Regions from separate parts of the Peribacillus sp. NJ4 genome, predicted to be linked through region 1. Evidence: riboswitches for the same ligand, from Rfam matches in the RefSeq annotation. Region 1 holds a riboswitch; each other region holds the start of a gene.
The links. Region 1 has a riboswitch for S-adenosylmethionine ahead of QUF94_RS21285 (methionine ABC transporter ATP-binding protein). Riboswitches for the same ligand answer to the same signal wherever they lie in the genome.
Positions count from the first base shown of each region.

Region 2: another riboswitch for S-adenosylmethionine. It lies ahead of QUF94_RS15655 (Na+/H+ antiporter NhaC family protein); the one in region 1 lies ahead of QUF94_RS21285 (methionine ABC transporter ATP-binding protein).
Region 3: another riboswitch for S-adenosylmethionine. It lies ahead of QUF94_RS20035 (Fur-regulated basic protein FbpA); the one in region 1 lies ahead of QUF94_RS21285 (methionine ABC transporter ATP-binding protein).

Region 1 covers NZ_JAUCFQ010000001.1:4,266,420-4,276,341, reverse strand. Annotated here, with positions in the region: gene QUF94_RS21310 (PucR family transcriptional regulator) at 1-308, opposite strand, end outside; gene QUF94_RS21305 (NAD-dependent epimerase/dehydratase family protein) at 541-1,575, shown strand; gene QUF94_RS21300 (iron-containing alcohol dehydrogenase family protein) at 1,724-2,830, opposite strand; gene QUF94_RS21295 (MetQ/NlpA family ABC transporter substrate-binding protein) at 2,895-3,716, opposite strand; gene QUF94_RS21290 (methionine ABC transporter permease) at 3,770-4,438, opposite strand; gene QUF94_RS21285 (methionine ABC transporter ATP-binding protein) at 4,425-5,441, opposite strand; SAM riboswitch class I at 5,509-5,613, opposite strand; gene QUF94_RS21280 (MBL fold metallo-hydrolase) at 5,900-6,724, shown strand; gene QUF94_RS21275 (hypothetical protein) at 6,989-7,177, opposite strand; gene QUF94_RS21270 (YheE family protein) at 7,269-7,472, opposite strand; gene QUF94_RS21265 (YheC/YheD family endospore coat-associated protein) at 7,536-8,732, opposite strand; gene QUF94_RS21260 (YheC/YheD family endospore coat-associated protein) at 8,729-9,922, opposite strand, start outside.
Region 2 covers NZ_JAUCFQ010000001.1:3,141,710-3,151,631, reverse strand. Annotated here, with positions in the region: partial or broken gene QUF94_RS28835 (SF0329 family protein) at 1-92, shown strand, start outside; gene QUF94_RS15675 (LysR family transcriptional regulator) at 332-1,234, opposite strand; gene hutG (formimidoylglutamase) at 1,359-2,315, shown strand; gene QUF94_RS15665 (hypothetical protein) at 2,610-2,765, shown strand; gene QUF94_RS15660 (SOS response-associated peptidase) at 2,826-3,497, shown strand; SAM riboswitch class I at 3,833-3,941, shown strand; gene QUF94_RS15655 (Na+/H+ antiporter NhaC family protein) at 4,115-5,431, shown strand; gene QUF94_RS15650 (chromate transporter) at 5,632-6,174, opposite strand; gene QUF94_RS15645 (chromate transporter) at 6,261-6,890, opposite strand; gene QUF94_RS15640 (LysR family transcriptional regulator) at 7,145-8,023, shown strand; gene QUF94_RS15635 (hypothetical protein) at 8,119-8,274, shown strand; gene QUF94_RS15630 (alkyl/aryl-sulfatase) at 8,968-9,922, shown strand, end outside.
Region 3 covers NZ_JAUCFQ010000001.1:4,023,502-4,033,423, forward strand. Annotated here, with positions in the region: gene QUF94_RS19990 (ABC transporter ATP-binding protein) at 1-311, opposite strand, end outside; gene QUF94_RS19995 (Bax inhibitor-1/YccA family protein) at 805-1,440, shown strand; partial or broken gene QUF94_RS20000 (transposase) at 1,636-2,327, opposite strand; gene QUF94_RS20005 (acyl-CoA thioesterase) at 2,890-3,432, opposite strand; gene QUF94_RS20010 (M15 family metallopeptidase) at 3,563-4,102, opposite strand; gene QUF94_RS20015 (DinB family protein) at 4,177-4,659, opposite strand; gene QUF94_RS20020 (DUF459 domain-containing protein) at 5,020-5,721, opposite strand; gene QUF94_RS20025 (GNAT family N-acetyltransferase) at 5,937-6,443, shown strand; gene QUF94_RS20030 (aspartyl-phosphate phosphatase Spo0E family protein) at 6,517-6,711, opposite strand; gene QUF94_RS20035 (Fur-regulated basic protein FbpA) at 6,972-7,160, opposite strand; SAM riboswitch class I at 7,338-7,442, opposite strand; TPP riboswitch at 7,602-7,706, shown strand; gene tenA (thiaminase II) at 7,802-8,491, shown strand; gene thiW (energy coupling factor transporter S component ThiW) at 8,504-9,025, shown strand; gene thiD (bifunctional hydroxymethylpyrimidine kinase/phosphomethylpyrimidine kinase) at 8,994-9,800, shown strand; gene thiM (hydroxyethylthiazole kinase) at 9,797-9,922, shown strand, end outside.

The DNA.
Region 1 (9,922 bases):
GAAAAATCAGCATGAGTCAGCTTGAAATGAATGAATCGAACATTCTCCCAGCTTGTTAAGGGCAATGGTGCATTCGGTTCGGATAAAAAAGTTTTCCATGATACGTCTTGATACGTTTTTGGGTTATTTGGGTTTATGGAAGGAGCAAATAGCAGTTCCAATAAACGGATTTCTTCTGTTGTGATTTCTGAACGGGGAATCCCAAGTATACTTCTAGAGTCTTCGAACCAAACATATTCAGAAATTTCATCAGTATCCATTTTATTGGTAATAGTATTCGGGAATTTTTGTTTAAGATTTTCAAGCATCGTCTCCACCTTCTTTCTTCATATCCATATCATTATAGCGAAAAAGAATAAAGTGCAAAAGATTAAGAATATTACTAGTTTTTAAGAAAAACCACCTGACAAGGTCAAATCATTCCGGTAACGCAAATTCATGGTTAAAAAGCGAGTTGAAAGAAAAGTTGAAAGTATTGTTAATTTTAGGCAAGGGTTTTGCGTATGCTTTATGGAATATCGTTTAAGAGGAGGCGATTGTATGAACATTTTAATATTGGGTGGTACACGGTTTATAGGCCGGTATTTAGTTAAAGCTGCGATTGAGAAAGGGCATGATGTCACACTTTTTAATCGTGGAAGCAACCCTGATGTTTTTGGCGAAATCGAACAATTAAGAGGGGACCGCGACGGGGATCTGGAAATGTTGAAGGAAAGACATTGGGATGCAGTCATTGACACATCGGGTTTTATCCCTCGAACTGTAGAGAAATCTTGCAGATTACTGAATCAGGTTAAACATTATACATATATTTCAAGCTGCTCAGTTTATAAGGATCCAAGCAAACCGGGCATTGATGAAAATGGAGCGGTTCATACACTAAATGATGAAAAAGTAGAAGAAATCACCCGTGGAACGGCTGGACCGATATACGGGGAATATTATGGTCCGCTAAAATCATTGAGCGAAAAAGCAGCTGAAAAAGAACTGCCGGGGAAAGTCTTGTCAATTCGTGCTGGCCAAATAGTAGGTCCATATGATTACACTGACCGTTTGCCATACTGGCTTAAGAGAATAGCGGAAGGGGGAGAAGTTTTATCCCCGGGACGCCCTGGCCGTCCAATCCAATTTATCGATGCAAGGGACTTAGCTCAATGGATCATACAAATGATAGAAAAAAGTATGACAGGTGCATATAACGCCGTGGGACCGGATTACACTCTAACTATGGGTCGTTTACTTGAAGACTGTAAAAAGGTGACAAGAAGCAATGCTGCCTTTACATGGGTATCTGAAAAGTTCTTGATGGACAATAAAGTCGAACCGTGGGGAGAGATGCCTTTATGGATACCGGAAGAGTTCCCTTTTCCAGGAGCCAAGGAACCTTTGAATGGATTTTTGGCTTTTGATAACAATAAAGCCATCAATAATGGACTAACATTCCGTCCGCTTTCTGAAACACTCGAAGATATTTGGGATTGGGAAAAGAACCGACCAGAGTCAGCTGATAGAAAAGCTGGTATCCACAGACAACATGAAAGTGATCTCCTTCGATTATGGAAACAGACTGTCTGATGAAAGCTTCTTTTATTAGACTGAAGGATTGGCACCACATTATGTTTAATGATAGGTGCATAGAGAAAAGGGTGATTTGAAACAAGCAATGTTATGATTTGATTCCTTTATGTATTAAAAAGCGATGGGGAAAAACCCCATCGCTTTTTCAGTCCATGGATGTGCTTGCGTGGGTTGTGAGGACTTCAAGGTTTTCCATGGCTGCTGTCACTTTTTCCCGGTTAATATCAGGGAAAAGAAGATGGATGCCTTCCCCTTCTTTGACAGAGTGGGCTGCAATCTCTTGAAGTTCCGCCCTATGTTCAACCGTCAGACCAATATCAAACAATGTCATAGGCAGTTTAAGCACCTGGTAGAATGGAAGTAATTGTTTTATTTCTGAGAATTTCCCTTCCAACATAAGCTGGACTAAAATGCCATAAGCCACTTTTTCCCCGTGAAGTAAATGATGAGTTTGCGTAATGGAAGTCATGCCATTATGAATGGAGTGGGCACCGGCAATGCGCAGGTACTGGTCACCAAAGCCGCCAACTAGACCACTGGTGATGATGTTCGTTTCAATTACACGCTTTAGTGCGTCTGTCCATTTGCCCTTTTCCAAATCCGCTAGGGCTTCCTCGCCATATGTCAATAATACTTCCTGACATTGCCTTGCGGCCATATGTGCCAATTCAATACAAACGGACTTTGTGGCAAGTTTTTCGACCAGTGCATTGCCCTCATACCATTTCGCCAATGTATCGCCGATTCCTGCCCGTAAATAGCCAATAGGCGAATCCAATAGAATTCCCGGTTCGATAAATAACATCCAAGCGCTTTTTTCATGAATATCATAGCGGACATAGGAACCATTATCATCATAAATGACACTTAACGGTGTCCAGGCAGCGCAGGTGGAAGCCAGGGTTGGAATGAGGATGATTTCCTTTTGAAGCGAGTTTCCGGCCGATTTGGCGAGATCGAGCAGCTTACCGCCTCCAATGCCGATTAATGCATCCACACCTTGTTCAAGAGCTGACTTCTTGACGCGTTCAATTTCCGGGTCACTGCATTCCCCGTCGTATGTGAAAAAAATCGTCTCAATATTTTCGAAAGAAGGAAAAAATGGTTCAGCAACTTTCCATGATTTTCTTCCATGAATAACGAGCACTTTACGAATGTTCGCTTTACTCAGTTTTGCTTCCAGTGTTTCAAGGACATTAGCTTTACAGGCATAATAGGCTGGGCCGCTGCGGACTTCCAGTAGGGTATTCATATTCGTTCTCCTTAATGTAAAGGCCTGTTTCCCTGAAAAGGGAAAGCAGGCCTCGATTATTTGATCATTTCATCCAATCTGGTTTTCCGAATCCGGCAAATTTGCTATCAATCACTTTTTCAAACTGGGCGGATTCCACTACTGATTTAATATCCTTGGCAAATTGAGCGTCTACATCTTTTGTATTCACTGCAACAACGTTTCGATACATATCTGGCATCTTTTCTAAAACAAGGGCATCCTGGAGGTCCATTTTCGCTGCGAGAGCGAAATTACCAGGGACAGCTGATAGGTCAACACTGTCTGTTGCGCGGGGCAATTGAGCGGATTCCAATGGCTTAAATTGGATGTTTTTTGGATTTTCCGTTACATCCTTTTCAGATATTTTTAAAGGGTCGACATCTGGGTCAACCTCAATCAATTCTTCATCCACCAGCACTTTAAGTGCACGTGCAAGGTTAACCGGATCATTGGGCAATGCAAGGGATGTACCGTCTTTAATTTCTTTCAACGATTTATATTTGTTCGAGTATATGCCCATTGGTGCTGTTGGAACTATGATAAGGTCGGAAAGCGTTAGATCATTTTCTTTAGCGAAGTTATCCATGTACACTTTATGCTGGAATAGGTTGGCGTCGATTGAGTTGTTGCCAAGCGACTTATTCGGCTGGATATAGTCGGTGAACTCTACGATCTCTATTTTGTAACCGAGATCTTCCAGACCTGGCTGGATTGCTTCTTTAACCATATCGGCGTATGGCCCGGTAGTCGCCCCGATCTTCAATTCTTTTTTGTCTTCAGTTTTTGGGGATGCATCATCGCTTCCGCAAGCTGACAAGCCAAGGGCAAGTGCACAGACTGATAATAACGAAGCTATTTTCTTCATTTGAAATTCCTCCTGAAATGATATGTATTGAATCATTGAAAAAATGACTGATTCTATCGTTTGTTAACTAAGTATGAGGCTTTGTCACCAACCATTTGAATGATTTGTACAAGGCAGATCAACACGACGATCGTCGTGATCATGACCGTGTTGTCATAACGGTAATAACCGTACCTGATGGCCAGGTCACCAATTCCACCTCCGCCGATTGTCCCTGCCATTGCTGAGTAACCGATCAGTGAAATGGTCGTTAATGTCAGCCCCTGAATGATTCCCGGTTTTGCCTCCGGAAGAAGTACATCCTTAATGATCATCCATGGAGTGGCCCCCACGGCAATTGCAGCTTCAATCACTCCTTTGTCTATTTCACGTAATGCCGATTCCACGATCCTTGCAAAAAAAGGTATCGCGGATACGGACAGGGAAACAGAAGCCGCTCTTGGCCCTATCGTCGATCCAGTAAGCAGTTCCGTTAAAGGAAGGAGGGCGACCAAGAGAATGATGAACGGGATTGAACGGACAATATTGACTGCGAAACCGAGTGATCGATTCACGACGCTATTTTCAAAGAATAAATTCCTGGTTGTCGTAAACAGCAATACTCCAAGTGGTAAACCTATCAAAAGGGCTACCGCAAGGGAAACGCCGACCATATAAATCGTTTCAAGAAAGGCTTTATTAAGATCAGGTAAAATATTGACGATGGAATCAAGAAATGACATGTTTTAACACCTCCGCAGAACTGGAACGATTTTTTATATATTCCAATGCCGAATGAATTTCAGCGGCCTCACCGATTAACTCAATGATCAAGATGCCTAAAGGGACATCCTGAATATACTCAATTTTACCGTGCAGGATATTCCCCTTTACTGAATGGGATTGGAGAGCGTCGGAGAGAATCGATTCACCGGCGGTTTGCCCTTCGAATTGAATTTTAATAATCGTTCCTTTACTTCCCTCAATCAAATGTGAGGGAAGTTCGAAATCCAATACACTGCTGATGAATTGCTTCGTTAACTCCTGCTTTGGCTGTGAAAATATTTCATAAACGGAACCTTCTTCAATTACCCGCCCATCCTGCATGACGGCGACTCGGTGGCATAGTTCTTTGACCACTTCCATTTCATGTGTAATCAACACGATGGTGATCCCGAGCTCCCTGCTTATTTTTTTTAATAACTGTAAAATCGCTTTTGTTGTTGTTGGATCAAGGGCTGAAGTCGCTTCATCACATAACAGTACGGTGGGGTCATTTGCTAAGGCCCGGGCTATGCCGACCCGTTGCTTCTGTCCACCGCTAAGCTGTGCCGGATAGACATCTTTTTTATCACTGAGCCCTACGATTTCCAGCAATTCCAATACACGTAACCTGATGGCGTCCTTCGATTGATGCGCGGCCTTTAAGGCGAAAGCGACATTTTCATAAACGGTTTTTGAACTGACCAGGGAAAAGTGTTGAAATATCATTCCGATTTTTTGACGTTGTTTACGAAGCTCTTTACTTGATAAAGAGGTTAAATCAATGCCGTCAATGATGATATTTCCGGCTGTCGGACGCTCAAGCAAATTCAAGCAGCGGAGTAATGAGCTTTTTCCAGCTCCGCTGTAGCCGACAATTCCATACACTTCGCCTTTTTGAATGGTTAAAGATACGTTATCCACTCCGATAACTCGGTTTTTCTTCGTGATGTATTCCTTTCGGACTGAACGGATTTCAATCATGATCCTTCCCCCTTAAACATAAAAAACTGCCTCTATCATTCAGAAAGAGGCAGCGAAATTATATCTCGTCTTATCTTTCAGAATGCAAACATTCTGCAGGAAGTGGCACCGTTCCCGAAGGGCGGTTGCCGGACATCACAGGGCCTGATCCCTCCGTCACTCTTGATAAGTAAACTATTATTTTAGAATATTTCAAGTTTTATAATATAATCTATAATATTTGTAAAATTCCACAATGTCAATCGTTTCTGTGATTTGGTGATGGTTTTTTGTCGATAATGTTCCGTGCGGTTCATTAAAACCATTCCTGTCAAAAGGGCTCTTAGTCAATAATCCGTCTTTTACATCCAGATATTCCATTATTTACTTGTCAAAAGGGTAAAGAGATAATACATTTATTATAATAAAGTGAAAAAGGGAGAAAAAACTATTTTTGTACAATGATGGGGTGGAAATGCATGATAGAGATTAAGACGGTAAATGATGTGGTTTGTGTGCACGGGACTCCTGACGGGGTCAAGTCGGGGATGAGTGTTTATGTTTTTTTAACGGATGGGCTATTGATAGATACTGGCGCACAGATTTTATTGGAAGGACTTATTCCATTCTATGAGTCCGCAGACTTCGAAACAGTTGCCCTGACGCACTATCATGAGGACCATACGGGAGGCGCTGCCTGGATAAAGGAACATAAAAAGGTTCCGATATTCATTCATCCGATGTCGGTTGATGCTTGTGCGAAGGATGCTGAATATCCTGAATATCGTAAAATGTTTTGGGGAAAAAGAGACGCCTTTAAGGCTGAGCCGCTAGGCAAGGCCATTCATTCCCGCACCCAAACGTGGGAGCCGATTTTTACCCCTGGTCATGCGAAGGACCATATGGTGTATTTGAATCACAGCACTGGCATGCTCTTTTCTGGAGACCTTTTCGTAACACCAAAAACAAAGCTTATCTTACGGGAAGAGTCTGTCCCGATCATCATCGATTCCATAAAAAAATTACTCCGATATGACTTTGGGGAAGTGTTTTGCTGCCATGCTGGGCATGTGCCTGACGGAAAGGAAATGTTTCGAAATAAACTCGATTATTTGGAAAACCTCCAAGGTGAAATTTTACGCTTACATGATCAAGGGCATACAGTCCATGAAATCCAGCAAGTCGTTTTACCGAATCGCTATCCCCTTATCGAGATATCTGGACATGAATGGGATTCAGAGCATATCATAACTTCGATATTAAACGAAAATGTTTTGAATGCCAGTGAGAATGGAACTATTTGAATTAACAATAGATATTGAAAGATATTAATGCTTTTAGCATAATATCAAATGCCTACGGGGGATAGAGTGCGGGAATTGGAAAAAGGCAAGAAGACAGCATGTTGTAATATTTAATTTGCACTCAAACAACTTCCATCCGGGAAGTTGTTTTTTTATGGAGGGGGTGCTTTTCATAAAAAAACATTTGTTAGTGGGGAATATGACGCATGAACGAAAGTTCACTTTTTTTAAGTGGAGCTCCCCAAAAAGAGAGCCCACGAGTGTTTATTTATTGATATTGGGATCTGTTTCATCATAAAAATCATGTGCTTCCTCGATGTTCTGAAGGTTAGCGACTTCATACACATTTCCGCCTGCCATTCCTTCATTGATGATTCGGTCGATATCGAGGAAAACGGAATCCTTGCCATCATATTCGGTATCCTTCAAAAATGTCATTTTTTCTTTATCCAAAATAAATCCCTCCTAGCTTTTTCTTTAGTTTAGGCAAAGGAGGGATTTTTATTCCGTTCAGAGGGTTAATGAATGAAAAAGGGGAAAGGGCTCAATCATATACATGGTAGACCATTAAGTCATGGATCATGCTTTTGAGTTGGGTTTCATCTGTTTCGGAAGGTGGGTTGGCTGTCCATTCGATGGATCCATCTTTATGGTACAAGGCTTTGATTGCCTCCTTTTTGAAATAAAATGAAATTTTCCATCCTGGCAGATTCTTATGCAGTGGTGCCCACTGAAAATGGGTGATCATATGTATAACCTCCATATATGCTGTCTTTCATTTCATTATAATGTAAAACGGCAGCTGGAGGTGTCATTTTATTGTCAGGTTGGAAAAAGTCAATTCAATGAAAAGATTTTTTAAATGCAAAAGCCGGTTAGCTTCAATTTCCTCTTCATCGAACTGCATGGGCTTTGAGTTCACTTCGTATATGAAGAGCGAACCCGATTCATCTTCCCCTATATCAATGGAAAATTCTCCGAGAAACCCGATTTTTTTCGAAAGAGTCTCACCGCATTTTTGGGCGATATTCGCTAATTTTTGATTTAAGCTTCTTGATTGCAGGTCTTGATAAGGAAAAAGCTTACCCCCTCGGGGAGTGTGGGTGGTGATTTCCTGAGTTTGTGACATCCTTACTGCTTTGCCGGTCACTTTATAAAAACCTTTTTCATAATGGACGAGAATCCGGTAATCGTAACGATGACCAAAAATTTTTTTCGGTATGATCGCCTGTTGAGCAAGGTAGCTTCTTTTTAATAAATCCCTTTTTTTTGTTTCCCAGAATGAAGTGAAATCCGGAAAGGACTCACTATGCTTTAGGCTATTGAAAAAAAGTGTCCCATCAGGATTTTTGATGATGGTATAAATGCCCTTCCCTTGGCTTCCTTTGCATGGTTTAAGGTAAATATGCCTGTGGGTTTCTAGGAAAGCATCCAAGCAATCGCTGTTCCGCAGGATCATGGTGGGGGGGAGGTGAGTGGTGAGGGCCCCGTCTTCCGTTAATGCTTCGAACATTACATATTTATCTATAAAACAAGGGTTGAAAAGGTTAATTCGATATTCTTTAAAGTGGTTGATGAGACTCTGGAATTCTTCTGAAGCCTCATAGCCCCTCGATGGGATACGGTTATAGACGATGTCAGGGGGCGGCATCTTACACTCGATCCATTTGTTTGAAGTGGAGGAAAAAACATACCCTCTCAACGACTCGGAATGCAGGGCATTTCCTGTGAATGCATAAGTCAAAATCCCGTGTTTCAATAAATATAAGGATAGGTCCCGAAAAAGGGTCAGGTTTCCACCCAAACCTGATTCCTTTTTGGGATTGGAAACAGTCAGTATTCCGACGACAAGCATCCGGTTACCTGGGAATATGGTGATAGGAATTAGGGGGTGATTCGAATGGTCCTTTTTATAGCTGATCTCCTCTTTGGCAGACCCGGCGAAAAGATCCGCATTCTCATGAGTGTGGTGCCAATTTTCAGTGCGGATATCGTAAAAAATGTTCATCGCGGCACACTGATTGATTTCGTAATCGTCTGTTCCGTAAGGTAAATGGCATAATCAAGGCTTAGCTTTCTGGTCAGCAATTCGAAATCCTTGAGTTTTGGATGGGAGAAGATGGAACGTCCAGGTTTGGAATTGGCTTCAAACATCCAAACCTGCCCTTTTTTATCCAATCCAAAATCAAATCCTATTTCTGCAATGATGCCGTCCAAGTTCTTTTCTATACTGTCACTTAGAATCAGTGCGGCTTCCGATAGCTTTCGTTCGACTTCTTTCGCTTCATCGTCATCTCCAAACAATTCGGCGACCGTTTTGATGACACCCCCGCTTTTAATATGGGTCGTGACGCTACCGGCACCAGCGATTTTTGCTGCAATCGCGGACACCTGCCATTTTCCATTACTGTCCTTGTTCGTATGGACCCGGAAATCCACTGGACGTTTTTCAGATCGAATTAATGGGATCCCCTGCTGCACGATAAGGTTCTCAAGCGGCCGGTCGTGAAAAATATGTTTAACAATGGCTTCCAAAGTGGAAAACTTTTGCAGTTTATTTTCTTTTGCTTCATTTGTATAGCGGCAATAGTAAACATCCTCATGCTTATCATAAAGAATTTGGTGAATCCCTAGACCGAGGCTGCCGTGAATGGGCTTTATATAAACTTGACGGTAATGGGAAAGAAGGGTTTCCACCACGGACATGGATTTAAATGGATACGTTTCCGGCAAATAAGGCAGTGCCCGCTCATCTGCGCATAACCTTTCATTTACATCCCATTTATTGAAAAAACCAGGATTATACCATGGAATGGTATATTCTTTTTGAAATTTCTGCTTCACTTCTTTAGGTCCATCGCGGTTTTCCGTCAACCGGTTTGGGAGACGGTCATAGATGACATTAGGAAAAGGAAATTCATTAATGTGCCAGTCATCGTTATCAAACACATAACCTTTGATTGTCTCCTCATCCCAATTGATTACATTCTCTCCAAAAACAAAGGGGATACAGCCTGTGGTCCTGCTAAGCGAAAGGAGCTTTGCGAAAAATTCCGTTCTCTCCCCTAATGGTTTGTTTGAAAGGCCGGTGAATCCTGAGGAAAAGATTCCGACAAGCGGTCCGATATGGATGCTCTTGCCGTATATGAATAAATGAAGGGGAATATCGGTATGATCGAATATAAGCGATTCCGCAAG
Region 2 (9,922 bases), 1.1 Mb from region 1:
AGGGACTTAAAAAATCTATCCTGAATGAAAAGGAACTTATCCAGTATTTTTATAACTTGCGATGTGAAGCAGAGGGAATAAGAACTTCCTGAAAAGCGCTATGCTATAATGAATTTTTATTGAACAAGTATTTTACTTGGCGTGGAAGTGTGAGCGTTAGGACGTTATTTATTAGTGAGGAAAAACAATATGGATAGTGAAAACACATGAACCTCCTGCAAATATGAGTGGGAAACCTAGCTCATTGTCAGGAAGTCTAAAGTATTTTCTTTATATAAAGTAAATCACAATGAGCAATGGTGTCTTTTCCGTTAAATTAGAGAATCAGCATTTAGGCATCGTTCCTAACATCCCACTTAAAAAAGCTAAGTATTTCTTCTACTAACTTACATACTGCAGGAGACAGATATCGATCTTTCAAATAGGCCAGGTAAACAGTCCTTTCCAAAGATTTCGAATCTATTGCACGAATTGCAGTATTAAGTGTTGCAGCGGATTTTATATAGCTTTCCGGTAAAATTGTAACCCCAAGTCCTTCTTCCACCAAACTGCAAGCTGCTTCAAGCCTTTCTATTTCGTATAAGATATTGGGAATTGCATTTTCATCCTTAAATGCTTTTAAGATATCATCTCTTGTTTGAAATCCAGTTGTACTGATGATCAATTCTTTCTTTGCAAGGTCTTGGAAAGTGATGGACTCTTTTTTGTTTAACTCATCATCTTTATGGATCAAAAGCATGAATTTTTCATTATATAGGGGGGTGGACACGATTTCCTCGTTATTAATGGGCTGGTTCGTGATGGTGAAATGAACATTATACCGATTTAACGAATCGATAACTTTCTCTTCCCCTAATATTTCCCTGACTTTTATATGAATATTAGGATAATTGACTTTAAAGTTCCTGATTAACTTCGGGAACCAAAATTTGAATGATTCAATGGAACCTATTGATACTGTTCCACTTCCAACATCTTTCATTTCCTCAAGTTCCACTTGCATATTATTGAATTTTCTTAACAGGTCAACAGATCTCGTATAAAAAATCTCCCCTGCTTCCGTAAGCTCTAGCCCCCTTGTATTACGTTCCAAAAGCTGCAAACTAACTTCTTTTTCCAATTTCATTATGGCATTGCTTAAGGAAGGTTGAGATATATGTAGTATTTTAGCAGCTTGGGAGTAATTCTTTTCTTGGACAATGGTAGTGAAATAACGAAGTTGGCGTAAATCCATATATTCTCCTTTCTATAGCTTTAAACTATAGATATATTAAAATTTAGTATTGGTAATTATATATTATCTCATTTATAATTTTTAAAAAAGATATTTCGGAATTTTTAAAATAAAGGAGAAAATTATGTATATTAAACCGAATTTGGATTATTGGAATGGAAGGGTTGATTCCCATACTGACATGGACAGCTTTAGATATCACCAACGAGTGCGTTTGGCACCGATTTTGGAATTACCCATCTCTTCCGAAGCATCCAGAACCTTTGGAATGATTGGCTTCAAATGTGATGAAGGAGTCAAAAGGAATAAAGGCAGGATTGGTGCTGCAGAGGGTCCTGATCACATTAGGCAGTCCTTGGCAAAATTACCATGTCATTTATCTTCCCAAACCGAGCTGTTGGATGCTGGAAATGTAACGTGTGAAGGTCCAGAGATGGAGGCTGCCCAAACTCAACTGGGATCAGCTGTTTCCAAAATATTGGAGAGTAAAGCGATTCCTATCATACTTGGCGGAGGACATGAAACCTTTTATGGCCATTATCTTGGGATTAGAAAATACATTGGCCCAAAGGCTAGGTTAGGAATCATTAATATTGATGCTCACTTTGATATGAGGCCTTATGAAAAAGAAAGTTCATCAGGAACGATGTTTAAGCAGATTTTGGACGAGGATCAAAGTTGTGGATATTTATGTGTCGGAATTCAGAAACAGGGAAATACGAAGGCCCTGTTTGAAACTGCTGAGAGGAATAAGGTCGATTACATATTGGAAGAAGATTTGTCATTGAACGAAATGGATGAAACCAAGCAGCGGATAAATGAATTCGTTAAGAAAAATGACTTCATTATTCTTACATTATGTACGGACGTTATTGATTCAGCCTACGCACCTGGGGTAAGTGCACCCTCTCCGTTTGGACTTAATCCGAAATTGGTCCGTGCGATTATTAGGCATGTCGTATCAAATGAAAAGATCCTCTCCTTTGATATCTCGGAAGTGAATCCTTCGTTGGACGAAAATAATAAAACGGTTACATTGGCAGCACATTTAATAAATGAGGTTTTGCTGAATTTTAAATAATAAATGGACATGGATTATGGGTAACTCCCACGGAATAACAAGAGGCATTACTCATCGACCTTTTTGCTATCCCCATTATCATCACCGGTAAAAATTTGTTGAAGTGAAAAACCTGTTGACCAGACTGTCTGTGATCATTCATGGACAGTCTTTTTTATGTATATGTAAATAGCGGTGTACTCCTATATAGACTCATCATTAGTGGATTAACTACGACTCTACTAAAGGTCAATAATGATACTTGTGGGTTTTTGGTTTATAATAACAACCATCTAGCCTAATGAGGGGGATTCTATGAATGAATATAATGTAACGGTCAGGAATGGCAGTACCTTAATTTTGTCAGAAATCATTAAAGCTGAAGATGAGAGAGAAGTCCTGGGCACACTTTTGATTTCCAGCGAATTATTTAATCAACCATTTACCGACATCAGGATTTTAGAACGCTGATTTGTACCTGCCCGTCCCATTTGTTACACTGTAATAAATCCTAAAACGGTAGGCGATATTATGTGCGGACGTTTCACGCTTTTCACGGACATTGAAGAAATAAAAGAACGGTTTAATATTCAAGGACCTTTTGATGAAGAATACCAATTCAGCTACAATATTGCACCTTCCCACTCCGTGCTATCCGTCATTAATGACGGAGCAAGGAATCGACTTGGATACCTTCGGTGGGGACTCATTCCTTTCTGGGCAAAAGATGAAAAACTGGGCTACAAAATGATCAATGCCAGAGCGGAAACCATTGCTGAGAAGGCAAGCTTCAAGAATGCGTATAAGAAGAAACGATGCTTGATAATCGCTGATTCATTTTATGAGTGGAAGAAGGAACCCGGGCGAAAAATACCCATGCGAATAAAGCTTAAAAATCATGCGCCATTTGGAATGGCAGGTCTCTGGGAATCCTGGAAATCTCCAGAAGGAATCAACATCTATTCGTGCTCAGTTATAACAACCGTTCCTAATGAGCTAATGACCAGCATTCATGACCGCATGCCTGTCATCCTTAAACCTGAAGATGAAAAAGATTGGTTGAATCCATCCATTAATGATCCTGCCTTTCTACAGCAGTATTTAAAATCATTCGATTCTGAACAAATGGAAGCATTTGAGGTATCGACTGATGTGAACTCAACTAAAAATAATTCACCAAACCTAATACAACAAATTTGCTAAGAGGTCCTTAGACCTCTTTTTATTTTAGTTCCGTCCAGACAAATGACATTATTTGAGATTTCATCCAAATATCACAATTAACCCAAATACCTTATTTACTGTACATGTAAAAGTCCGTTTATAATATTAAGGTCCACATTTGAAATACTTTTAAACTAAACCTTGCGAAAATACATAAAATGCTGTACTCTTATATTTGCTTTTCAATAAGGCTTTCGATGTCACTTTCCGAAAGTGGACAGAGGTAAACTTGGAGCGGTTATAGCAAGTTACCAGCCTGCTTCTTTTCTCTTGGACACCGGTGCATTTGATAATATCATTATATAATTTAAATCTTCTTATCAAGAGAGACGGAGGGACTGGCCCGAAGATGTCTCGGCAGCAGACTTTAATAGGAGTGCTGTGCCAAATCCAGCAGGCTGATTTTTGCCTGAAAGATAAGGAGGGCGTTTTTTATAAATTAAAAGACCTCTTCTTGTTGTGTTTAATGGAAGAGGTCTTTTTTATGCTGAAAGTATTTTTAGCTATAGCTTCCATGAAGGTGTTATTTACGAAAAATGTTAGAAGAATAAGTGCTGTGACACATGTCATGGGAAAAATAAAAAGAGGTGTACATCATGAGTGCAAACAATAAAGGGAATCCGTGGGCATTAATCCCATTTGTCGTTTTTTTGATTTTATTTATAGGGTCCGGAATCATTACAAAAGATTTTTATTCTTTTCCGGTGATTGTAGCGATTTCAATTGCATCGGCTGCTGCATTGGCAATGAATCGGAAAGAGTCATTCAATCAAAAGGTTGAAATTTTCTGTAAAGGCGCCGGGGATGCCAATATTATGTTAATGGTTATCATTTTCCTTTTGGCAGGCGCTTTTGCCGAAGTTGCAAATGGCATGGGGGCAGTTGAATCTACGGTGAACCTTGCCTTAGCGGTTTTTCCGCAAAATCTATTAATGGTAGGGATTTTCATCATCGCTTGCTTTATCTCTCTATCCATGGGGACGAGCATGGGAACGATTGTAGCACTAGCACCTATTGGGGTGGGAATTAGCGAGCAAACCGATATTTCGCTTGCCTTTTCAATGGCGGCCGTTATTGGTGGTGCGATGTTTGGGGATAACCTTTCCTTCATTTCAGATACGACAATCGCTGCAGTTCGTACGCAGGGAACGAAAATGAAGGATAAGTTCAAAGTGAATTTTTTCATTGTTTTACCTGCGGCCATCATCACATGTGTCATCCTTGGAATTTTAACAATGGGTGAACAAGCGGCCATCACTCAACATTCTTATAATTGGGTGAAGATCCTTCCATATCTTTGTGTATTGATCACTGCATTGGCAGGTGTCAATGTGTTCCTGGTCCTATCCATCGGAATCGTATTTGCCGGAATTATCGGCTTGGCGGATGGAAGTTATCAACCGTTGGGTGTCATTCAAAAAATCGGAGAAGGGATGGCGGGAATGTATGAAATCTCTTTCCTGGCCATTTTAATCGCAGGCATGGTAGCTGTAATCAAGCATAATGGCGGTATCGATTACCTTCTCCACCTCGTGACCCGAAACAGCAAAACTAAAAAAGGGGCTGAATTCAGCATTGCCGGGCTTGTTGGTTTGACGAACCTTTCCACGGCAAATAACACGATATCAATTATCATTGCCGGGCCACTTGCGAAAAATATTGCTGAAAAGTATGGGATTGATCCGCGTAAATCGGCGAGCTTGCTTGATGTTTTTGCATGCTGCATTCAGGGGTTAATTCCATATGGGGCACAATTGCTTGTTGCAGCTGGGGTAGCACATATTTCTCCGATAAGCATCTTGCCGTATTCATATTACCCAATACTAATTGGCCTTTGTGGAGTCATAGCCATCTTGATTGGTTATCCGCGATTTCAGCCGGTAGATAATGAAACGAAGAAACGTACTTCTTAATAATGAGAATAAGCATGAAAATAAACCCTGAATCATTAGATTCAGGGTTTTACTTTGTAAGGTGTATTGAAACATTGGTGAAAAATAATTAAAAAGAGCGATGTCACCCTCGCTCTTCCATCAGTTTAAGTGTTATCAATGTTTAGGAATTCCGATTCATATTGATTAACCCAACGCATAATGGTTGTGTGAGCTAGTCGTTATGAATAGAGGACAACACCAACTAAACCAGAAAGAATAATGACATAGGCTGGGTGCCAGCGTAATTTCAATAGGGCAAATAACGATAATCCAAAAACGAGTAATAAGCTTATCGTATGCCATGAAAAGTTCAGGGCTATCAAATGATTGGAAAGTGCAAAGCTGATAGCTGCAAAGAGGATTAAACTAGTGACAATGGGTCTTAATCCATAAAACATCGATTGAATAACTGGATAATGATTCAATTTGCTGAAGAAGGTGGCTATAACGGTTACGAGTATAATGGCAGGAAGCAAGATTCCGAGAACGGATGATATGGCTCCTGCTAATCCAGCAGTCGAATAGCCTACGAGAATGGCACTATTGGTGGTGATAGGCCCGGGAGACATGCCGGAAATAGCGATTACATCGGTAAATTGTTGCGTCGTCATCCACCCATGCTGTAAGACTTCCGATTCTATTACCGGAATCATGGCGTATCCGCCTCCAAACGATACAAAGCCGATAATAAAGAAGGTGCTAAACAACTCCCACAATTCCATTATTATACATCACACACTTTCTTGAAAATTAGTTAGACCGTTTATTCCTAGATCCTTCAGAAAATAACTTTGATCTTTCATGGAACCTATATGCCAGCACCCATGAAGTATTCGAAATCATTTTCTTCTATTTTCTTTTCTTTTCGGTCCATCTTGACATCGAAACCTAATTTCCTCTTAATAGAGATGGTCACAATACCTGTTATAGCTCCTGCTAATATAGCCAAAACAGGGTGAACGAAGAAAAGGACTGGGATTCCAACTATCAAAATACAGAAAGTTGATTTGTCAACAATAGCCGTTTTTCCTATCTTGATAGCCGCATATGCGATGATGGCCACTATGGAAGCTCTAATCGATATGAAAGCGGATTCTATCTTCGGATTATCGTGAATGAAAAAATACAAAATGCCGAGGAGTAGAACAATTAAACATGTAGGTAATGAAACACCAATCATGGCTGCCATTGCGCCCTTCATTCCGGCAATTCGATGGCCGATAAAGGTGGCGGAGTTAATGGCGACAGCTCCCGGTACGGATTGAGATAAAGCAAAAACATCCGTAACTTCTTCGCTTGACAGCCATTTTCTCTTCTCCACTACTTCTTTTTCGATTAAGGGGATCATCGCAAACCCGCCTCCGAATGTCATAGGTGCCATTTTAAAAAAGGTCCAAAATAATTGGAACAGTGTTTTCCATTGTCCTTTCATTGACATCCTCACTTCCTTTGCTGCTCTGTTTAATTCTTATCATTAACATATCAAAGAAAAAGGACTGGGTAAATTGCAACAAAATCATCGGGTATAACAAAACGTTATACCCAGAAGCTTTATCCGTTTTATATAGAATTTCACCAAAGAATGAATAGGCCCACCTAATCAGGGGAAATAGCGTCGTTTTCCCATTTCACCATTTAGCTATATGATGCTATCATTTTATTAAACCATTTAAAGACAAGGAGGTCGGTTTCTTGAAAATAGAAAATCTAAGAATGTTTTGTTTAGTGGTGGATGAAGGAAGTATAAGCCAGGCAGCGAGGTTAAGCTTCTTATCTCAACCTGCGGCAACAAGACAGATTCATCAATTGGAAAATTTTTATAACACTTTGTTATTCGACCGTGAGGAAGGGAGGTTGAGAGTGACGGAAGCAGGAAAGTTGTTATACCCTTTTGCAAAAGCTATTGTAAATGACTTTAACCATTCAAAAGTAGTGATTCAGCAATCAACTGGCGAGTACAATGCTAACCTCATAGTAGGTGCATCCTTGACAATCGGCGAGTATTTGTTGCCGAGCTTGCTTGGGAAATTCAAAAAACAACAGCCTGAAATAAAAGTGACATTAACGATAAAAAATACCCCCCGGGTTCTGGAGGATTTATCAAACGATGTCATTGATTTGGCCTTGGTGGAAGGACTTGTGGAAAACACCGATTTTATTGTAGACAAGTTCGCCGAAGACGAATTGATATTGGTTTGTCCATTTGACCACCCATGGAAAGACAGAAAAGAAATCCAGCTAGAGGAATTGGGAAATGAAAGGATGATATGGCGTGAATCCATATCAGGGACACGACTTATCGTAGAAAACATGTTAAGGGAGCATGGGGTTTTAGAAAAAATAGAAAGCTACATGGAGATTGGTAGTACTCAAGCGATAAAAAGTGCGGTTGAGGCTGGACTTGGGATCAGCATTTTGCCAAGGTTGACGGTTTCCAGGGAATTGGAACAAGGTTTTTTGCGGGAAGTGGGTATTTCCAGAATAGATATAACAAGAAATCTGTGGCTGGTCAGGAAAAACAAGCGTTTTAATAAAATAGGGGTGTCAAATTTTGTAGAATTTCTTCGATAGTGAATGAATTACGTCACCTCTCATCGTTTGGTTACATTTTAAGTGAAAATTTTGGTAGGTGACAAAGTGTTCAAATAATTTTTGAAAACAGTTTATTGGCAGCGTTTTCATGGTTTTGGTTAACGATGTGGCTGGGACTATGGATGCCAGGTTACGTTACTAGAATTGCAGAGATGAAATTGGGATATAGCGTATTGAAAACAGGCATGGTCTTGGCTTCCATTACGATTTTCATGCCCCTACCTGGATAACCATCGCTCAAAGCATGGCAAAAGGCTGTGCCTATACTTTTTTAATGACTAGCCAAAGCGCATCGTTTATGAATATAGCAGGGAGGCCTTTTATCACTGGTGTGCTTGACAATCGCATACGAAAACGTATCACTTGGTTTTGTGTATTCCTTCTTTTTTGCCGCGGGCTTTCTTCTAATTTTTAGAATTGAGTTCTCAATCTTCGTTAAACCAGCTTAAAGGTTCAAATTAGTAGATGCAAAAGCAAAGTCTTCTACAATATAAAAAGTTAGAGGTTTTTACATTGGATAAAGGTTCTTCTCAATAGAGAGGGGCCTTTTTGCATTTGGATATACAGCTTACGCACCTTTATATGAAATGTATAACAAAATGGGGCATTACATATTTTCTATAGAAAAAACTATCTCATAATGTCTTTATGTTCAAAATATACCGGAAATTAAGTATGCATGTATGCTTTTTAGCTTCCGAGCCATAGCTAAAAAGCGAATTGTATTAATGGATACAAGTGGATTTTATATAAATAAAATTGAAGTTACTATGAAAAATAGTAAATTTACTTAATGACAAATCAATTATAAAATAAAGTTATATTATTCTAAATATTTAAATAAATAGAAGAATTATCGTTTCAATATAAGGAAGAAATTACAACTTTGATATCTAAAAACTCAAAAGGGAAAGGGGTATGGAATGTCTAAAAAATCTTTTATTAAAGGAATTGTTTCCGTTCCATTTGTTTTTGTTTTACTAGTAGGACCTTCTGTTACAAATGCTGCGCCCGATATGCCAATGCCCGCAACACATTCAACAATTTCAGCAAATAAGGCTGTTTATAAACAGTTGGATTTTACAGATAAGGAAGATTTCGAAAATGCACATAAGGGATTTATTGCACCTTTAAATATGAATCCAATTAAAAATTCAAAAGGTAACGTAGTATGGGATAGCAATCGATATTCATTCATCAAAGAAGATCAGCCGGCAAGTTATACTGTAAACCCTAGCTTGTGGAGACAGGCTCAATTACAAAATATAACGGGCTTATTTAAAGTTGTAGATGGAGTTTATCAAGTTCGGGGACAGGATTTATCAGTGCTTACCATAGTTGAAGGAAGAACAGGATTAATCGTTTTGGATACACTTTCTACAATTGAAACAGCCAATGCAGCCATGGAACTGTATTTTGAACATCGACCCAAAAAATCAGTAAGTGCAATAGTTATTAGTCATAGTCACGCGGATCACTTTGGTGGTATAAAAGGCATTGCTCAATACGCTGAAAATCCAGCAAAGGTGCCCATTATTGTCCCAGAAGGATTTAACGAAGAAGCGCTAAGTGAGAACATTCTTTTAGGTAATATAATGTCTCGGCGTGTAGGCTATATGTTCGGAAATCTTTTACCTGCAAATGAAAAAGGATTTGTAACTTCTGGTATTGGCCCGGGATTAAGTAACGGAACTTTTAGCTATTTACCTCCAACAATTGAAGTAAAGGATGATATTCAAACGGTGGAAATAGACGGAATAACATTTAAATTTTTATTGACGCCGGATTCAGAAGCTCCATCTGAGATGCATTACTATATCAATGATTACAAAACTTTGGTGGTAGCCGAAAACACCGGACACACGTTACATAATATTT
Region 3 (9,922 bases), 240 kb from region 1:
AACGCCGTTAGAGGTTCCTGAAATATCATACCCAATTCCTTACCACGGACTTTATTCATTTGCATATCATTCAACTTTAGTAGATTTTGGCCTTTATAATTAATGTTTCCTTGGGATTTCGTTCTCTGCTTATTATGTAATTGCATGATAGATAAAGCCAATGCACTCTTTCCACAACCTGATTCTCCAACAACTGCTACAATTTCATTTTCATTCACCGTAAACGAAACATCATCCACCGCTGCATGATATTTGTTACCGATTCGAAATGAGGTAGTTAGGTTCTCTATTTGCAAAATAGCTTTCTTCATCCTTGCCCCCCTAAACTATTTTTTTGGGAAAATAATTAATCTTCTGATAATTATTTAAAATTTTAATCAATTTTTTACAATTATACAATAGTTTTATTGCAAAATAATCACATTTTTTTCATATTTTATAACTTTAGGAATAATTTTCTGCAATAAAAAATCATTTCCTTTACAACTGTTATACAGTAAAGTTTTGAAGTCCTATTAATTGCATAGAACCAATATTTTTTTCTTTATTATTTCGAAATAACTATTCTATAGATCATACCTCTAAATTGAACTTGTCTTTGTACGTACCGCAGATCGATTCTGGTTAGTAATATTTTAATATTTCAGAAAAATTAGTCTATTTTTAAGAATATCATAAAAAATGTAATTATTTCATATATATTTCAATACTTTCAAAAAAACACCTAATTTTTATCAAAGGCAATGAAACCTTTTTAAAACAGATTCGTAGAAAATGGTAGAAAATAAATGATGAGGTGATTGAATGTATTCACAAACTGTACAAACATATATGCCATCCGTCATGCGGACGTTCGCTTTATCTCTTGCTGTTTCCGTTTTAGGGATGGCTCTCGGCACTTTTGTTCCACCATTCTTGTTCATTCCCTTAGCGATACTTGAGTTTGCCATGTTGATTGGAGCTTTCATCATGCGGAAGAAAAAAGCTATCGGTTACACATTCTTGTATAGTTTCACATTTATTTCAGGAATTACGACCTATCCGATCATTGCACACTATCTAGCCGCTGCAGGGGCAAATGTGGTGATCTTAGCCGGTGTGACGACGACAGTTGTATTTGGAGGACTGGCGATTTATGCTTCAACCACCAAAAGGGACCTTTCTTTCTTGGGAGGAATGTTATTTGCTGCCTTGCTTGCTTTAGTGGCCATAAGTATTTTCAACATTTTTTCTCCATTAAGCTCTACAGCCATGCTGGTCTTTTCATTTATTGGGATTTTAGTTTTCAGTGGTTATATTTTATATGATTTCAATCGAATGAAGCATTACGGGGTTACAGCGGAAGAAGTACCGCTAATGGCCTTGAATCTGTATCTAGATTTCATTAACCTTTTCATTAACATCTTACGTTTCTTTGGTATATTGGCAAGCGATGACTAAAAAGCGCGTATGATCAAACCAACAAGGTATCTTAAGAAAAGACGCTTGGACTGATCCGAGCCTCTCAGTTTGTAAACAAAAAGGTTTCGGAATGGTCTCATTCCAAAACCTTTTTTGATTTTTTATTGGATTTGAAGCAGTTATAGAGAATAGTGACCTCGCCTAGGTCATTATTCAGGACATTTCTGACCCTCGCTAAGTCCAGTTGGCCATCTTTCTTACATTCATGGCAAAGTAAGCATCGCCTGCATCGACAATTTTTCAAGTCCCCCTTTAAGTAGTCCAACGCATAACGTGCTTTTCTTTTGCCTTTACGTTTCGCATAAATATGTTTTCCTTACATTCTTGCAAAATATGGCGTGTGACCACTTTCTAATGGTCTTTAATTTCTGTACACTGTGATAAAAATGAACAATTCGCACAAATGGATTTGGATGATTTGTACTCACAATAGCCCTCTTTATTTGTTGTTATGTACTTTAAAATCTCGTCCGATGAGCAGAGATAACAATAAAAATGTTTATCGCACACATAGTCATGCTTACGGAAGAACCCTTCTCTTGTTCGAGGACGTGTATAGGAGCTGGTGTGATTTCTTTGCCAAAAAGGTAGTTTATAATGGCTGGTGTTTTGTAAGCTGCATCTGCGGCAACAGCTTCTGGTTTTCAAACTCTCTCAATAAGCTCTAAGATATGACTATCATGCATATTTCCGGGTGTTACTATCGTCCCCAACACAAATCCATTGCGGACTGCTGCCGCATGGAACGAATAGGCAAACTGTTTTGTTCGTTCAACTTTCACATAGTGGCCACTCTCAGGATCAGTTGAACTTTCTTTACTCACCTTAGTTTATTCCTTGATAATTTTAACTGGTGGAAAAGGCTCATAACTGGATTAATACTTGGGCGTCCTACCTCTGAATACATATCATTCACCAAGTCATACATGAAAGGGAAATCAATTGCTGTCTCCATATCCAAATGGTTCGATGGCACCAGTTGATCTAAAGTAATCATTTCAAGTAGATCTCGCTGAATAGATCATGTTCATTAAGTCTCCTTAACACCTCGAGTTTTAATCCTTCTATTTTAAAACAAAAAAGACTGTAGGCAAAAGGAGTTCTATCTTTCTGTTAAAACAAAGTTGATTGGAACGGAATGTACGAGACTCCTGCGGAGAAAGCGAGTGCCTGGAGAGGAAATCACATGTGACAAACTCAATTATTATCGAATTTGTCTACAGTCTGAGACGCTTGGACTTATTCAAGCGCCCAAGTTTCTTTTCACGTATTTGCCATACACCGTTATGTCCTGTAAAAACATAATTTCTGGATGTATTCAAAAATGGATGCTATTTTTCAGAACCCTGCAAATGAATAAAAGACCAAATCACGAATTTGGTCTCAATGCTTCATTAATAAGTAAGAACTGCTTAAGGCATTCGTATCTTATTTATATAATCCTGGATTTGATTGATCAGTCCATGGCAGTTTCACACCGAAGGTACTTGCAATGAATTGTGTATCTTCTCTTCTTTTTTTCCTTATTTGGGCCCGTTGTTTTGCCGATTCATTTAAATTCATTTCCATCTCTGTTTCAGGGACCAAACGCGGAACCGGTATTGGTTTACCTTCTTCATTAATGGCAACAAAGGTCAAAAAGGAAATGACGCATAAATTCCGATCTCCTGTAACTAAATCCTCTGCAATCACCTTTACGATGATTTCCATTGATGTTCTGCCCGTATAGGTCACGAAGCTTTCCAGGCAAACTGCATTTCCTTCGTGAATGGGGTGCAGGAAATCGACAGAATCGGTTGATGCCGTAACGACGTTGCTTCGCGCATGACGCATGGCGGATATAGCCGCTACATCATCAATGTATGCCATTAGCTTGCCTCCGAACATCGTACCAATGTTATTTGTATCCGGCGGGAGGACAAGGCTTGTTTTTATGACCAAAGAGTCCCGGCAATGTTTTATTTCTTCCATGGTGACTGCACTCCTTTATGTCTGATTTCTCACTAGTCCACTTTATCGAATTATTACCTGTAAATCAATTCACATGCTTATTTTCCTGCTTTTAGTCAAAATTATTCGGTTAAAATAAAGCGTCCCACTCTCACTGCCCTTTTGGCTGCTTGCCTTGTTGCAGCTCACGCAGGCTCAAACCAAATGTCATTTGTAAATGAGGATAATCCTTAAACCCTGTCCAATCCCCGCCCCAATCAAAACCTAACCCTTTAGCGATGGTTACGACTTCCATCCAATCCGACTTTCCATTATCGTTGCCGTCATAACCCATATCCCAAATGGCCTCACCTTGTTTGTTTAGGAGGGCAAAATCTATCGCCAAACCGAAATTATGAAGAGACTCCCCACCTTTTGCATTCGTTACGATGTTCCCCGTGCTTAAACGGCCTTTTTCATAGAGTTCATTTTGCTCGGCTAAAGAACGATACCCTGCCGTAATGATTACTGGGATGCCTTTGTCATTGGCCAATTGAATGAGCTCGTCTTTTTTGTCGGCGACGATCGGATTCAGCTCGTCTGTCAGTTTGATTTCATCTAAATCAGGCGGAAGCATATACTTGAACAAGAGCCCCAACAACAATCCGAAAAAGCCCAATATCAGACATGTCCTTACCCAAGTGGCTTTCACTGAAAAACCCTTCCTTTACTATAACTGTCTGAAAGTCAAAAACTCAACCAAAGACGGATGAGTTTTTTCTTCTATTATAACTTTGATTTCAATTCTTCTATTTGCATTAAATGCCGTTTTTCATGTAGTCCCACGAACGAGATCCATTGCTTCAAGCTTAATTCTTTAAACAATGGGTGGGGAAAAGACTTTTGTTTGAGATCATTTTCTTTTGCTTGGTCAACGACTCTTATAAAAGCTTTGCGAGTTTCGGACAACTTATCCTTAACCTCATTCAAAGTTTGGAATGATTCTGACGGAATGACAAATGGCGGGGCCTGAACCTTCACTTCACGATTTAATGTAAGCTCGATCGGTTTATCAACAGCCGGAGTGCTATCGTCGCTTTTCAATTTATCGGCAATGCTCTTTGTTATGGCCCGTTCCATTAAATATAAATGATCCAACACCTGAATGATGCTCCATCGTCCTGCTTCAGGATGCGCGTTCAGCTGTTCATCCGATAGTCCGTTGACCGTATTTAAGAGTTCTTCCCTGATTTTTTCATTATCATTCATCTTTAGCATCTCCTCTTATAAGCCTGGCTAATCTCCTATAATTATTCCATGACCTATATGAATGTGTAAAATAATAATACTTTTTGACAGAAACGAACCGATTAATAGTTGTCTATTTTTTGAACAGCTCTATGATAGTCATAAAGGTAAAATTCGCCTAATATAAAGGACTATCAAAATTCATCAAGGGTATTCTAAATAGGAGTGATCGCCATCATTGGAGGATACTCCATTCAGCCACAAAAGCAGATACAAGCATCCCAGATCTTTGCAGTTCTCTTCCCAACTAAAGGCCATATCAAATTCCTAGCGACTTATGCAGGTAAAAATGCACAGAAAGCATTCTGTGCATTTTTGCTTTCATTTGAAATCATAACTTTCCAGAACCCGATTCGTAATGAGTTGATACCCTTTTTCATTCGGATGTATCTTATCACTGAAATACTCTGTTTTCTTTTTATTTTCAAAAAGATCATTTGTAGGAATGAATACCATCCGATCATCCTTTTCCGCTATTCTCTTTATTGCTTGGTTATAATCTAGAATGTGTTTTTCAAGTTTTTCATTGTCTTTAATTGGGCTATATAGCCCTACTACCAGTATATCCGCTTTATCGTTTGCCTTTATCAGGGTTGATATAATCTTATCCAGATGGTTGATATACTCCCGTTTACCATCATCGATTTTTCGGTCACTTATTTTCTCCAAGTTCCCGCCGTTACTATTGATCAAGTCATTCGTTCCAATATAAACGATGAAAGTATCGGCTTTATCAAGTTTCGTTTTAATGCGGTAATCATCAAGCTGCTTCATTACCCCATCCGTTTCCTGACCTTTTATACCGTAATTCCAAAAACTCACTTTTTGTTCCGATTCCGGATTATTCAATTCATCCTCCAGACCGTCTACATATCCTTCCCCGTCCTTATCCCCTTTTCCATAGGTTAACGAATCTCCAAAAGCCATCACCCTTTGTACATCTTTCGCTTCCGAGGCTTGAAATTTATATGCCGCGAAACAAATTATTAGTACAATAATTAATAAACCTGCTATTTTTTTCATTTGCTTCTCCTTTTGTCTATTTACTATGAAGTATTTAATCTTTTAAATACCCAAAAATCTGTAGTCCTAACATATAAAATGAATTGTCAGATAAAGAGCAAAGAGTGTATGATAGTATAAAACTTTCAATGGATTGGGTTTCATTCACCGTCCCTTAATAAAAAACCGGCGATACCCTTTATTCTGGAGATAGAATATAGATAGGAGTTTAAATCATGGAAGAGCACATAGAGTTTAGAGAGGCAGAACTATCGGACTTACCCAGGATCGTTGAAATATATAATTCGACAATTGCTTCAAGAATGGTCACGGCGGATACGGAACCTGTATCCGTACAATCGAGGGTTACATGGTTTGAGGAACATGATTCAGAAAGTCGACCGCTATTTATCATTATTATAGAAGGGGAAACTGCTGGATGGATGAGCTTTCAATCGTTCTATGGGCGGCCGGCCTATAATTCCACGGCTGAAATCAGCATTTATATTGATGATTATTTCCGGGGAAAAGGAATCGGACAAATTTCGATTCAAAAGGCAATTGATGTTAGCCCAAAATTAGGGGTGAAGACTCTATTAGGTTTCATTTTTGCCCACAATGCACCAAGCCTGAAGCTTTTTTCCAAATTCGGGTTTGAAAAATGGGCACATTTACCTCAAGTTGCCGAGCTGGATGGCATTGAACGAGATTTGATCATTCTTGGTAAACGTGTCGATATTTAAATATATTTATTTAAAAGCTATTGCCTTGTGTAGTAGCTTTTTTCTCTGATTAAACGAGGACGAAATAGTGAATTTAGAAATACCTATATACTCTCTGGAGGGAAAAATATTCAGATTCTCTTTTATTTGTCAACGCATTTAACAGCGCATCCAATTCTTGACTTGCTTGAACAGTTAGAAGACTTGTAAAACCATAAACTGCTGCCAATTTGATCATTTCCTCTCTCTTTTCTTCTACTTTTTCTATAGTTACCTTCCGACAAATCATATAAACACCTCCTAATTTTTCAATATTTTTACACTTTCATCATAATGAAACTCGTAGTTAAAATCAACTATTTTCCGGAAATTAAATGTGTTATTTCATAGGTTAAATGTGACAAAAAGCCTATTTCAGTCTCTAATTATGTATATTTTGTGACATCCTATATATAAACCTAAATAAAAAAAGCATCCACAAGTGTGATACATTGCGAATGCTTACATCATATCCCTATCCCACGAACCCAAAATATAGTCTATCGCTTACTATGTCATCCATTCCGAAGGAGACTCGTTATTAGGTCTATTTATAACAATCTTATATTCATCTTCAAGTACTTTTAACGGGGCATCGTAAAGGTGCCTTTCATCAGAGGTTTTGTATACTCCATTGGCCAATAACTCTTCAATAAGCTTTGCCTTCCTCTGTTCAATCCTCTTAAATAATTCCGCCATGTAAATGGCTCCTTTCCTAGTCATCATAAAGCCTGCTTCTAGTTGAGCTAAACTGTATTAACTGGTTTGATTTTCACCAAATTATATATACCTTTATTATTATGTCACTAAACGTTATTCCGCAAAAATAAAAGCCTCTTCTAATTCAAGAAGAGGCTGACAGTGTCCGTACGGCTCTTCTTATCTTCCAAGCATATGCTTGTTGGATTTAGCACAGTTCCCAAAATGGGTCTGCTGCCGAGGTTTCTTTGGGCCAAGTCCCTCCACCTCTCTGGATAAGAATTCAATATATAATTGATGTAGACATGATTTTATCCCAATAATCATCAAATGTCAATTACCTGGATCTCCCTTTTTTCCTGAGCCATAAAGGATTCCCTCTTTCAAATACGGGTTGCATTTTCTTGTCTTTCTGATATGATGTCAGTAATTACATACAATTCACACCACTAGGGGAGTCTTTTTTAAGACTGAGATGGAATTAGTTCCGGACCCTTTGAACCTGAACCGGCTCATACCGGCGGAGGGAAGTGGATGATATCGTCCATTTACAGACTTTATCCATCTACCCCGTTCCGTATTCAGGAGCGGGTTTTTTTATTGGGTGTAAACAGGGGGATCCATCTAAAGGAGGATGAACAATGGAGAATACTAAATTAGAAACATTCAGTGATAGACTTCATGGACGGGCAAAAGAGATTTGGAAAAGGAACCATTCACATCCCTTTGTCCAGGCAATTGGAAACGGCACACTTCCTGAAAAGAAATTTGCCTATTACCTGAAGCAGGACTATATCTATCTCATGGATTATTCCAAGCTCTTTGCTTTAGGTGTCATCAAAGCTCATAATATCGAAACCATGGCAAAGTTTGCGAGTATTTTAAATGAAACCCTTCAAGTTGAAATGGATATCCATCGGCATTATGCTTCAGAATTCGGAATCAGCTCCAAGGAATTGGAAGATACAGAACCCACACCAACCACTCTAGCCTATACGGGTTACATGCTAAATGCAGCTCAGCATGGGACTTTGGCAGACCTGATAGCCTGTCTCCTACCATGTGCTTGGGATTATTATGAGATCGGTTTGCTATTGAAAGAACAAAATGGTGAAGCATTGGAAAACAATCGCTACTCTGATTGGATAAGGTCATATTCATCTCCTGAATTCGGTGAAGCACACAAGTGGCTGATTGCTTTGTTGGAAGAATTAACTGAAGGCATGCCCGAAAAGGAACTTCTTAGATTAGAAAAGCACTTTTTGGTGACTTCCCGATATGAATATTTATTCTGGGATATGGTTCAAAATGAGCAGGATTGGCCACTGTAGGTCGTTGATATGATGAATCCAATCAAGAAATTGACATTGACCGCCATGATTACGGCTATAACGACTTTAACCAGTTCATTTATTTTCATCCCCGCCGGATTTGCAAAAGTCTTTCCTATTCAACATCTGGCAAATGTCCTGACAGCCGTATTATTGGGACCTGCTTATGCGGTAACACAAGCTTTTTTAGTTTCCATCATTAGAAACATGTCTGGTACCGGTTCAATTTTCGCCTTTCCTGGCAGCATGATCGGTGCACTTTTGGCTGCCGTCGTATATCGAAAAACACAAAGCTTAAAATTCGCTTGTTTAGGGGAAGTGATCGGGACCGGCATTTTCGGTTCCCTAGCCTGTTATCCACTTGCAATCCTCCTATTGGGAGAAAAAGCTGCTCTTTTTGGTTTTTTACCAGCTTTTATGCTTAGTTCATTCGCAGGTGCGATTTTAGCTTTCATATTACTTAAAATACTTCTAAAAAATAATTATATGAAGGGGTTTTTTTATGAAAACAGCATTAACCATCGCAGGCTCTGATTCAGGGGGCGGTGCTGGAATACAAGCTGATTTAAAAACATTTTCTGCACATGGGGTCTTTGGAATGTCAGCAATCACAGCCGTAACCGCACAAAATACAATGGAAGTGCGTTCAATTCAGGCCATCGATACAGCTATCATTTCGGATCAAATTGCAGCCATTTTTGAAGATATTCGTGTCAATGCAGTAAAAATAGGTATGCTTGGATCAAAAGAAATAGTGGAAACAGTCGCTGCGTCCCTTAAAACATTCTTACCTGACATCGTTATCCTTGATCCTGTCATGATTTCCAAAAGCGGCCACCATTTGCTCGACGAAAAAGCCGTCTCTGCCTTAAAAACGGAATTGCTTCCGCTTGCAACCCTTGCAACCCCAAATGTACCAGAAGCGGAAGTTCTTACTGGCTTGTCGATTCGAACGAAACAAGATTTTTACAGGGCATGCATATCCATACAAGAACTGGGCCCTAAAGCCGTTTTACTTAAAGGGGGCCATGCAGCGGGAAATCCAAATGATCTCTTTTATGATGGGACTGACTTCCACTGGATAAAGGGAGAACGCATTCATACAAAAAACACACATGGTACAGGCTGTACCCTGTCATCCGCCATTACATCCAACCTGGCAAATGGACTGACATTGCTGGAGTCGATCGAACAGGCCAAGATCTATATTTCTGAAGCCATTCGTAATAGCTTTTCAATCGGTAAGGGTCATGGACCTGTCCACCATTTTCATTCATTTTCAAAAAAAGAACGGAGTGAATTAATATGAAGGTTCCTGCAGCCGATTTATTCGTGAGGGTAAGAGAAGGAAAACCACTCGTTCACCAAATCACCAACTTTGTTACGGTCAACGACTGTGCAAATGCCACCCTTGCCATCGGTGGTTCGCCT